Regions from separate parts of the Cupriavidus sp. GW822-FHT06G04 genome, predicted to be linked through region 2. Evidence: predicted binding sites of a transcription regulator. Region 2 holds the regulator's gene; the other holds the start of a gene.
What was found. Region 2 encodes NrdR, which represses ribonucleotide reductase genes. Its sites were predicted from a motif close to CACNANATNTNGTG; they were not measured.

Region 1: a site for NrdR is predicted at 2,362-2,375, ahead of AC1RKI_RS06935 (ribonucleoside-diphosphate reductase subunit alpha). Genes of this name have one in related genera too.

Annotation. Positions count from the first base shown of each region.
Region 1 covers NZ_JBXALD010000002.1:629,558-635,447, forward strand. The annotation lists gene AC1RKI_RS06935 (ribonucleoside-diphosphate reductase subunit alpha) at 1-2,121, opposite strand, end outside; gene ampD (1,6-anhydro-N-acetylmuramyl-L-alanine amidase AmpD) at 2,702-3,301, opposite strand; gene AC1RKI_RS06945 (sigma-54-dependent transcriptional regulator) at 3,294-4,976, opposite strand; gene AC1RKI_RS06950 (PAS domain-containing sensor histidine kinase) at 5,010-5,890, opposite strand, start outside.
Region 2 covers NZ_JBXALD010000002.1:178,381-184,270, reverse strand. The annotation lists gene AC1RKI_RS04835 (pilus assembly PilX family protein) at 1-558, opposite strand, end outside; gene AC1RKI_RS04830 (PilW family protein) at 558-1,487, opposite strand; gene pilV (type IV pilus modification protein PilV) at 1,487-2,086, opposite strand; gene nrdR (transcriptional regulator NrdR) at 2,276-2,743, opposite strand; gene glyA (serine hydroxymethyltransferase) at 2,888-4,135, opposite strand; ZMP/ZTP riboswitch at 4,326-4,428, opposite strand; gene ybgC (tol-pal system-associated acyl-CoA thioesterase) at 4,598-5,002, shown strand; gene tolQ (protein TolQ) at 4,999-5,682, shown strand; gene tolR (protein TolR) at 5,704-5,890, shown strand, end outside.

The DNA.
Region 1 (5,890 bases), 450 kb from region 2:
CGCCTGGTAGGCGTAGTAGCAGACCGCTTCCATCGACGTATCGGCAAACTTGACGGCCGCATCGCTGGCGTACGGCGTGCGCAGTACGTGCAGGCAGTCCTGGAAGCCCATGATGCCCATGCCGACCGGACGGTGACGCAGATTGGAATTGCGCGCCTTGTCCACCGCGTAGTAGTTGATGTCGATGACGTTATCGAGCATGCGCATCGCGGTGCGGATGGTCTTCTGCAGCTTGGCGTGATCGAGCACGTGCGTGCCGTCGGCCTGCTGCTTCAGGTGCGCCACCAGGTTCACCGAACCGAGGTTGCACACGGCGATTTCGCTGTCGTTGGTGTTCAACGTGATTTCCGTGCACAGGTTCGAGCTATGCACCACGCCGATGTGCTGCTGCGGGCTGCGGATGTTGCACGGATCCTTGAACGTGATCCACGGATGGCCGGTTTCGAACAGCATGCCCAGCATCTTGCGCCACAGCTGCATCGCCGGCACTTTCTTGAACAGCTTCAGCTCGCCATTGGCGGCCTTGGTCTCGTAGGCCACGTAGGCCTTCTCGAATTCCTTGCCGACCTTGTCGTGCAGGTCCGGGCAGGTGGACGGCGAGAACAGCGTCCATTCGCCGTTTTCCATCACGCGCTTCATGAACAGGTCCGGAATCCAGTTGGCCGTGTTCATGTCGTGCGTGCGGCGGCGGTCGTCGCCCGTGTTCTTGCGCAGTTCCAGGAATTCTTCGATATCCAGGTGCCACGTTTCCAGGTAGGCGCAGACGGCGCCCTTGCGCTTGCCGCCCTGGTTCACAGCCACGGCCGTGTCGTTGACCACCTTCAGGAACGGCACCACGCCTTGCGACTTGCCATTGGTGCCCTTGATGTGCGAACCGAGCGCGCGCACGTTGGTCCAGTCGTTGCCCAGGCCGCCGGCGAACTTGGACAGCAGCGCGTTTTCCTTGAGCGCCTCGTAGATGCCTTCGAGGTCGTCCGACACGGTGGTCAGGTAGCACGACGACAGTTGCGAACGGCGCGTGCCCGAGTTGAACAGCGTCGGCGTGGACGACATGAAGTCGAACGACGACAGCAGTTGGTAGAACTCGATGGCGCGGGCTTCGCGGTCCTTCTCTTCCAGCGCCAGGCCCATGGCCACGCGCATGAAGAACGCCTGCGGCATTTCGATGCGCACTTCATCGACGTGCAGGAAGTAACGGTCGTACAGCGTCTGCAGGCCCAGGTAGTTGAACTGGAAATCGCGCGACGCATCGAGCGCGGCGCCCAGGCGGGCCAGGTCGAAGGTGGCGAGCTTTTCGTCCAGCAGTTCGGCCTCGATGCCGCGCGCGATGAACTTCGGGAAGTACTCGGCGTACTTCGACGCCATTTCGGCTTGCGTGACTTCCGTGCCCAGGATTTCCTTGCGGATCGTGTGCAGCAGGATGCGGGCCGTGACCTGGCTGTAGGCCGGGTCCTTTTCGATCAGCGTACGCGCGGCCAGGATGGCCGAATCGTAGACCTGCGTCATCGGCACGCCGTCGTAAAGGTTCTTCAGCGTTTCCTTCAGGATTGGTTCGGCGCTCACGGCGTCGCCCAGGCCGCTGCAGGCGTTGTCGATCAGCGCGTGCAGCGCGGTCAGGTCCAGCGGACGGGTCACGCCGTCGTCGGTCACGTTGACCGACACGCCGCTTTCCTGCACACGCGCCACGGCCTGTGCGTTGGCCTGCGCGCGTTCCTGCGTGCGCTTTTCGCGATACAGCACATAGGCGCGGGCCACCTCATGCTCGCCCGAGCGCATCAGCGCCAGTTCCACATGGTCCTGGACGTCCTCGATATGGAACGTGCCGCCATTCGGGCGGCTGCGCACCAGCGCGCGCACCACGTTCTGGGTCAGTTGCTCGACGATTTCGCGCACGCGCGCGGATGCGGCGCCCTGGCCGCCATTGATCGCCAGGAACGCCTTGGTCATCGCCACGCTGATCTTGTTCGGCTCGAATGCCACCACTGCGCCATTGCGGCGGATCAGCTTGTAATCCTGGTACGAAACGCCTGCAGCGGCGGGGGTCTGCTGCGAAGTGCCGGCTGCTGCGCCGACAACGCCAGTCACACCGGTGGATTGTTGTTCGTTCTGGGCCGTTTGCATGAGGTAACTCCTGTTTTAACCCTTGTATGAAGTCTTGTAGTGAAGATGACAAAGTCCCTAGCAAAATGCGCTTCAGAAGACACTCGACGCTGGCCGTGCCAACGGAGAACCTAAACTGCACGTGCGATCACTTTGCTAGGGACTTTTGGTGCTGCGTCGGCCCCATGACCCTGTGTGCCGACGCCACCGCCTGCTGCTGCGGCGCCTGCACCACATCGGGGGCCGATCCCCCGGTTAAACCACTAGATATAGTGGTCTCAATCAAAAACAGGCCTAAGTATAGTGAAAAGAGTCTGGAAGACCAGTCTTGACAAGCGCAGCAGCCACATCCGGAAGCGCCGTGCGGCAGCGCCACATTCCCGCAAAGCGCGCTGCCTCAAGGGCTGGCGGCAAGACGTTCGGTGCCGCACAAATTCACGAAAATTTATTAATGAGAATTTGTCGCTGATAGGTGACCCGAAATGGGGCCGAGCGGACACTGGCGGGGGCGCGATTGTACCCGGCATTGCGCCGGAATGAGGCAGGTGAACGTCGATGCACAACCTTGTGGCAGGCCGATGACCGATCCGCCTGCACACTTTTAACCCTGTCGACGATAGGGCAAAAGGTTGGCCGGCAACTGGGCCAGTGTTGCAAATCGGCCCCAGTCGAAATGCGGACCGGGATCGGTCTTGCGCCCCGGGGCGATGTCGCTGTGTCCAGCGATCCCGGCAATCGGATAGGTCAGGCGCAACGCGGCCACCAGGCTCGCGGCGGTGTCGTACTGGGCGAGCGTGAACGGCTGGTCGTCGGCGCCCTCGATCTCGATGCCGATCGAAAAGTCGTTGCAGCGCGGGCGGCCACAGTATTCGGACTGCCCGGCATGCCAGGCGCGCTGCGTGCACGCGACGAACTGCACCAGCTCGCCTTCGCGCGTGATCAGGAAATGAGCGGACACACGCACGTCGCGGATCGTCTCAAAGAACGGATGGCGCGACACGTCGAGCCGGTTCTGGAAGAACGCCTCGATGTCGCCGGTGCCGAACTGGCCCGGCGGCAGGCTGATGTTGTGGATCACCACCACATCGGTCGGCGCGCCGTCCGGACGCGCGTCGAAATTGGGCGACGGGACGCGCCGGGCGGCTGGCACCCAGCCCTGCGCATCGGGGGTGAAGCGGTGGACGGCGGCGCGCTCAGGCATCGCGGCCCTCGCCTTCGGCCATCGACTCGCTGTCGTCGCGCCCGTCCCGGCCTTCGCGTTCGTCGCGGATTTCCAGTTGCTGGATGCGATAGCGCAACTGGCGGAAATTCAGGCCCAAGAGCGGCGCGGCCGCCGTGCGGTTAAAGCCGGTCTGGCGCAGCGCGCGCAGGATCAGCTCGCGCTCGACGGACTCCAGGCGCGCGGGCAGATCGATCGGAAAAGCGAGATCGGCCAAAGCCGTGGCAAGCGCATCGCTGGCGGGCGCCGGCGCGGCCTCCTCGGCGACAGGCATGGGCTCCGGTTCCGCTTGCGCGGCCGCGGGCGAGGCCGCCGGCCATACGCCACCGACGCCCCATGGCTGGTAGGCGGCGGCCGACGGCAGGCCCGCGCCGCCGGGCGCCACATACGATGCGGACGATGCTGATGACATCGGCGGTGCGGCCACATGACCCGCCTGCAGCAGGCTAGCGCGTTCCATGCCGGCTTCGAGCGGACCCAGGTCGGCCACTTCGATTTCCTCGGTCTCGGCAAATGCGTACGCGCGCTCCAGCAGGTTTTCCAGCTCGCGCACGTTGCCCGGGAACGGATAGGCCGCCAGGCGCGCCAGCGCGGCGCGCGACAGGCGCTTGGGATGCGCATCGCCATAGCGCACGGCCAGATGTTCGAGGATGGCGCGCGCCAGCACCGGCACGTCCTCGGCGCGTTCGCGCAGCGTCGGCATGCGCAGTTCCAGCACGTTGAGACGGTAGTACAAGTCCTGCCGGAACGATCCAGCCGCCACCATCGCGGCCAGGTCCTTGTGGCTCGCGCACATCACGCGCACATCGACGCTGTCTTCGCGGCTCGCGCCGATCTTGCGCACGCGACGCTCCTGCAGCGCGCGCAGCAGCTTGACCTGCATGGCCAGCGGCAGGTCGGCCACTTCATCGAGCAGCAGCGTGCCGCCATGGGCGGCCTGGAAAAAACCGCCGCGCTCGGCATCGGCGCCGGTAAAGGCGCCCTTCACGTGGCCGAAGAACTCGGCCTCCATCAGCGTCTCGGGGATGGCGCCGCAGTTCACGGCGATGAACGGATGCGCCGAGCGCGCGCTGATGGCGTGGATCGCACGCGCAGCGCGCTCCTTGCCGCTGCCCGATTCGCCGCTGATCACCACGGGCGCCATGCTGCGCGCCAGCCGCGACAGCGAGCGGCGCACGTCCTGGATCGCCGCCGACAGCCCCGGCAGCAGCCCGGCGGCGCGATCGCCGGCGTCAGCCACTTCGCCAGCCGGCGCGTCGTCGGCCGCGGCGCGCGGATGGCGGCCGAGCGCATTGAGAATCAGCGTGCGCAGTTGGTCGAGCGACACCGGCTTGGCGATGTAGTCGAACGCGCCGGCCTTGAGCGCATCGACGGCGTTGTCGGCGCTACCGTAGGCCGTGATGACCGCGACCGGCGTGCGTTCGGGCGAGGCCGACAACTGTCGCACGATCTCGATGCCAAGCCCGTCGCCGAGCCGCATATCGGTCAGCACCAGGCTGTAGCGGCGCTCGGCCAGGCGCACGCGCGCCTCGGCCAGCGAGCCCGCCATCACCACGTCATGCCCCATGCGGCGCAGCGAAATGTCCAGCAGTTCGCGCAGGTCGGCCTCGTCGTCAATGACGAGAATCGGATCGGGGGCGGGCGGTCTGGCTGGCATGGGGACGGGGGTTCGGTGGGAATGCGGCGTGGATCAGGCGGCGACGACGTCGGACGTCTCGATGCGCATGGTCAGAACGAAGGCCTTGGTCGGCAGTGTATCGCGAGCCCCGCCGACCAGCATGCCGGTGCGATCGAGCAACGCTTCGAGCGCGATCGTGCCGTAGCGCACCTGCGCATCGTTGGCGCCGCACAGCTCGCGCGCCATGAACAGGCCCAGACCCGTGCCTTGCGGATTGCTGGTGAAAAACGGCTCGAACAGGCTGCGCTGCTGCTCGCGCGTGACTTCCGCGCCGTCGTTCCAGACGATCAGTTCGGCGTGGTGCTGGTCCAGCGCGTGCGCGAGCATGCGGATCGATCCGGGCAGGCGGCTGCAATAGCGCCACGCGTTGTCGAGCAGATTGCCCAGCACCTGCTGCAGTTGCGGCGTATCGAAGATCACGGGGCGCTGCAGGTCCACCACCACGCGGATCGCATTGGCGTTGACTTCGGCACGGGCGCCGGCGCGCGCGCGCATTTCCAGTCGCCAGCGGTCGACGATCTCAGGCAGCGCCTGGCCGAGGTCGATTGCGCTGTGACCCACCTTGGGACGGCGCGACAACTGCAGGACATCGGAAATCACCTGGTCAAGCCGGCGTACGTTGTCGCTGATGATGCGCAGCAGGCGCGCGTCGATATTGCCTTCGCCGCCGCCGGAATCGGCCAGCAGCTCGTTGGCCTGGCTGATCGCGGCCAGCGGATTGCGGATCTGGTGGGCCACGCTGGCCACCAACCGGCCCATTGCAGCGAGCTTTTCCTGCTGAACCTGCTCGGCGATGCGCTCCCAGCTTTCGATATGGACCAGCACCGTGTCGCGCATCTCGCTGCGCAGCAGCGTCTCGTCTTCGGGGCTCCAGGCCATCGCCTCGCTCTGCG
Region 2 (5,890 bases):
GATCCGGTAGAGATAACGTTTGGCCGCGTCGTTGCTGGCCGACCCGCCGTTCGAACTATCGGGCAGCAGCTCGATCAGGTAACGCGGCTTGCGGGCCGGCGTGAGACCCGATCCCGTCGGATATTGGCGCCCCGTGAACGTGCCGTATTCCACGGTGCTGTTGCCGGTTGCGGCCGTCCAGTCGATGGTGTTCCAGATCGGCTCGCCGGTCCCGCTGAACGTATCGCACAGTCCGAGGTATGGCGATGGCGCCGCGGTGCCGGTGTTGCAGCCGCCCGCGAGAAATCCCACGGGCTTGTCCGGCGCGAAAATGCTCGACCGGCTCTTTGCCGCTACGGCGCCCTGAATATCGATTTCGGCGTCATACAACGCCGCTTCCGCCGCCTGATAGGCGATTTCGAAGTCGCGCTGGTTGCGCGTGGAGCGCTTGGTGTCGAGCGCAAGGCGCGCGCCGCCCAGCGCCAGCAGCGTGATCACCAGCAGCATGATCACAGCGGTAATCAGCGCGATGCCTGTGGGGCGACGCGAGCGGTGGAGCCTCGCGGGTCGGATGGTCATTAGCATGACGAATCTCCGCAGGACTGATAGTTGCGAATCTGCACGGTGGCGTAGTACAGCTTCCGTACGGATCCCGTGTCTGTCGTGGGCGTGAAAGTCGCGTTGTTACCGCTGTACAGCGGCCCAAACAGCGAGATCGTGGCGGGCGTGCCCGCATCGGCGCTGAGGTTGTCCGCACGCACGACCAGTGCGATCTTTACGGTCTTGACGTTGATCCAGTCCGTGGCCGCCATGCCGTCCGCGGTGACGTATTTGTCGGGCACGTCATCGCCGTTTGTGGTGACGCCGTACAGCAGTTGCATGGTTTCCACGCCGGGCACCAGTTCCTGCGTGACAAAAGTCGTGCCTTCGACGCCGTTGGCCGCACGCGTGCGGTACTTGCACATCAGCGACGGCTTGCCGCTGGCGCCATTGGCGATGAACAGCATCGATAATCCACGCTCGGTATCGGCGGTGTCGTTGCTAGTCGATCCCGCCACACCTTGCCCGGAACAGTCGATGACCGAACCGTCCGGCACGTTTTTTTGCGTTTCCGATTTGCCGATGCCGTAATAGCGGATCATGACCGCGTCGCTGCCGTTGACCGCGGTGCCCGGTCCGCAGCTCAGCGTCTCGCTGTCGTTGGGTGTCGAGCAGTTGTCCAGGCCGGTCAGCATCGCCGAGGTGACAGAAAGCATGCCACCGGTATCGCTGACGACAGGTACGTACGCGGTTTGACGCATCAGGCGCGTCATGACGGAGATCGCAAAGTTGCCGCGTTCTTCCAGGTTGGCGTTATCGTCGATGGTCACATAGCTGCTGCGACTCATGAGATAGAAGGACAGTCCCGCCATCAGCACGAGCAGCGTGATGACCAGCGTGACCATCAGCTCGATCAGCGTAAAGCCGGCATCGCGGCGTGGTAGCGGCGGAGCACATCGGCGCGGCATCAACTTGCAACTCCCGGTGAAACCACGACGACGATCTGCACGGTTTCGGACCCATCGGCAGCCAGGCCATCGGCCGTGCCGGTATCGGTGCTGTCATTGAAGCGCGAGATCCAGCCAATCTTGATGACCAGCGGCGCATTGGCGCCGCCCGTGTCGTTGCAGTCCCACATATAGCCGGTGGTGGTCCAGGTGTTGACGTCCCGGCAGATCACGGCCCGTCCGCCGGGCAGGCCGGCGGTGACGCGCCGCGCCCACTCGGCGGTATCGAAAGCGGCCGCGATCGGCTGGCATACGCTTGACGCGCCGGCACAGGCGGTTTTGTAGAGATTGTTTGCGTCGGAAATCTGTGGGATGCCCAGCTTCGTGTCGAAGTTGTCAAAGGCGCCCGCGTTGGTCTGCACCAGATTTGCGCGCATGCGATCCGCCATGTCGTTGGCCAATTGCAGGGCGACGACGTCATAGGAAGACTGCTGCGCGAAGCGGAATGACTTGATGAGCAGGTTTGCCACGCCCAGCACGCCGAAGGCGAGCACGACGATGGCGACCAATGCTTCAAGCATAGTGAAGCCGGCTGCCCCCCGGCAGCGTGATTGACCCATGACGACTCCCGTCCAATAAACGACAGTTCTTTTTGTTTTTTCTCGGCGCGCTGGCGTTCTGCGTTCTGTTGCGTCCGGGCCTCTGATGGGCCGGTGCCGCAGGGTGTAGCGGTTGAATCGCGCGCTCGTTGGTCAACCTCCTACCCGAAGGAGGTCAGTGCAGATTAGACAGCTTTTTTAGTGAAGTGACTACCCCTTTCGTGGGGTGGGAGGGGAAAATTCGTCGAGTACGTCGCGGAATTCCGACACGTCTTCGAAGCTTCGGTAGACGGAGGCGAAGCGGATATAGGCGATCTTGTCGAGCTTGCGCAGCTCGCGCATGACCAGTTCGCCCAACTGGCTGCTTGGCATTTCCTTTTCGCCCAGCGCCAGCAGTTTTTCCTCGATCCGGAGAATCGCTTCGTCGATGGCTTCGGCCGAAACCGGGCGCTTGCGCAGGGCCAGCCGCATCGAATCCTTTAGCTTGCCGCGCGAATAATCGACGCGGGAGCCGTTCTTCTTGACGATGGCGGGGAAAAACAGCTCGATGCGCTCGTAGGTGGTAAACCGGCGGTCGCAGGCTTCGCAACGACGGCGGCGGCGCACGGTCTCGCCGTCTTCGGATACGCGACTATCGAGGACCTGGGTATTGGAATGAGCGCAGAAGGGGCATTTCATGCCTGACCACCCGGAGAAATTTGCCAGTCCGCATTTTGCATCTTTGAGTTCTTCCGCGGATCTGTGGCGGGTCAACCGGCGCCACCACCCATCGGGCAGTGGCGCCGTTGGTGCGCGCTAACTACCGCGCAATCAGCGTATCGCTCAGCCGTAGACCGGGAAGCGGCGCGTCAGCGCGGACACCTGCTCGCGTACCTTGGCGATGTTGGCCTCGTCGTGCGGGTTGTCCAGCACGTCGGCGATCAGGTTGGCGACCTGGCGCGCCTCGTCTTCCTTGAAGCCGCGCGTGGTCATGGCCGGCGAGCCAAGACGGATGCCGGACGTGACGAACGGCTTCTCCGGGTCGTTCGGGATCGCGTTCTTGTTCACCGTGATATGTGCATCGCCCAGAATCTTCTCGGCTTCCTTGCCGGTGATCTTCTTGGCGCGCAGATCGACCAGCATCACGTGGCTTTCGGTCTTGCCGGACACGATGCGCAGGCCACGTGCGATCAGCGTTTCGGCCAGCATGGCGGCGTTCTTCACCACCTGTTCCTGGTACGCCTTGAATTCCGGCTGCAGCGCTTCCTTGAAGGCCACGGCCTTGCCGGCGATCACGTGCATCAGCGGGCCGCCCTGGATGCCGGGGAAGATTGCCGAGTTGATGGCTTTTTCATGCTCGGCCTTCATCAGGATCACGCCGCCGCGCGGGCCGCGCAGGCTCTTGTGGGTGGTCGTGGTGACGAAGTCCGCGTGCGGCACCGGGTTCGGATACACGCCGGCGGCGATCAGGCCAGCGTAGTGGGCCATGTCCACCATGAAGTAGGCGCCCACCGCCTTCGCCACCTTGGCGATGCGCTCGAAGTCGATGCGCAGGGCGAAGGCCGACGCGCCCGCGATGATCAGCTTCGGCTTCTTTTCATGGGCCAGCTTTTCCAGCGCGTCGTAGTCGATGTCTTCCTGCGCGTTCAGGCCGTAGCTCACCACGTTGAACCACTTGCCGCTCATGTTCAGCGCCATGCCGTGGGTCAGGTGACCGCCTTCAGCCAGGCTCATGCCCATGATGGTGTCGCCCGGCTTCAGCATGGCGAAGAACACGCCCTGGTTGGCCTGCGAGCCCGAGTTCGGCTGCACGTTGGCGGCTTCGGCGCCAAACAGCTGCTTGACGCGATCGATGGCCAGCTGCTCGACCACGTCGACATATTCGCAACCGCCGTAGTAACGCTTGCCCGGATAACCTTCGGCGTACTTGTTGGTCAACTGCGACCCCTGCGCGGCCATCACGGCGGGCGAGGTGTAGTTTTCGGAAGCGATCAGTTCGATATGGTCTTCCTGACGCTGGTTCTCTTTCTGGATCGCGGCAAAGACCTCGGGGTCGATCTGCTCGATCGTGAAGCGGCTGCGTTCAAACATGGCGTGACTCGTCTGTAAAAAGGAAAGCGGCCGGCAATGTCGATAGGAAAATCGGATGCATTCGGCGCTATCGGTTTTCTTGGGAATACTTCGCGGGTAGGGCGCGCGCGGAAAGCACTGGCGTCCGGCACCGGCGCCCGGCCACGTAAAACCCGTATGGCCGACCGGTGCAGGGCGCACCCTGCTTCCCATTCGCTGCCCAGGCGAGCGGCAGGCGCTATGAACATCGCGCCCAAGGAACTTGCGCTTCCTCGTGGTAGTACCCACTGACTTCGCCAGTCGCGCAAGGTGGAATGGTTGCGCCAGAGTTTATGCGAAGGCGGGCCTCGCCGCAAGACAGCGGAGCAACCGCCCCATACCCGCGCCCGCCCATGCCGGCAAGCGCCGCGGGCGGTTGGCTCGCAACTTGCTGTTGCAAAGTCGCCTACGGGTTAACCAGTGCGCTCCGTTACAATGCCCGCCATGTCAAATTTCGTGTGGCCGTTGCGCGTGTACTGGGAAGACACGGACGCCGGCGGCGTGGTGTTCTACGCCAACTACCTGAAGTTCTTCGAGCGGGCCCGCACCGAATGGCTGCGCTCGCTCGGCATCGAACAGCAAACGCTCGCAGATACTTCGGGCGTGGTCTTCGTCGTACGAAGTACTTCTGTGGAATACAATGCGCCCGCCCGGCTGGATGATCAGTTGCAAATTCGCACCGATATCGAACGGGTTGGACCGGCCTCAGTCCAATTCGCCCAGGAAGCCTGGCGTGAGGGTGTTTTGCTTGCGTCCGGCCAGATCCGTGTCGGATGCGTAGATAAAATCACATTTCGCCCGGCTCCGATACCCGCCCCTGTTCTTGCCACCATAAAAAACGCTCGATGAATCCAGTGACCGTCACACAAGACCTGTCGATCATTTCGCTGGTGCTCCACGCGAGCTTGCTGGCCCAGGCCGTTATGGCGCTGCTGCTGGTGATGTCGCTGTTTTCGTGGACATACATTTTCCGCAAGCATTTGGCGCTGCGCGCCGCGCGCACCCAGACCGAGGGTTTCGAGCGCGATTTCTGGGCCGGCGGAGACCTGCAGGCTCTTTACAACAGCGCGGTCAATAACCGTCACAACACCGGCGCGCTGGAGCGTATCTTTGAATCCGGCATGGGCGAATTCCTGAAGGCCCGTGAGCGCAGCAACGATGCCGGCGCACTGCTCGATGCGGCCCGACGCGCCATGCGCGCCGCATACCAGCGCGAAATGGATGTCCTGGAGTCGCACCTGCCGTTCCTCGCTTCGGTGGGTTCGGTAAGTCCGTATATCGGCCTGTTCGGCACGGTGTGGGGGATCATGAATGCGTTCCGCGGCCTTTCGAACGTGCAGCAGGCGACGCTTGCCTCGGTTGCCCCCGGCATTGCCGAAGCACTGGTCGCCACTGCCATCGGCCTGTTCGCGGCGATTCCAGCTGTGATTGCCTATAACCGCTACGCCACGGAGATCGATCGCCTGGCCATCCGGTTTGAAAGCTTCATGGAAGAATTCCTGAACATCCTGCAGCGGCAGACTCGTTAAACCAATCGGGAGCTTGGAGCCATGGCAGCCATCCAGCGCCGCGGCGGTTCACGCCGCCGGGCCAGCGCCGAGATCAACGTCGTCCCGTATATCGACGTCATGCTCGTGCTGCTCGTTATTTTCATGGTGGCAGCACCGATCGTGAATCCCGCGGTGGTAGACCTGCCGTCCGTGGCCAACGCCACGCCGCAGCAGCAGACGCCGCCGA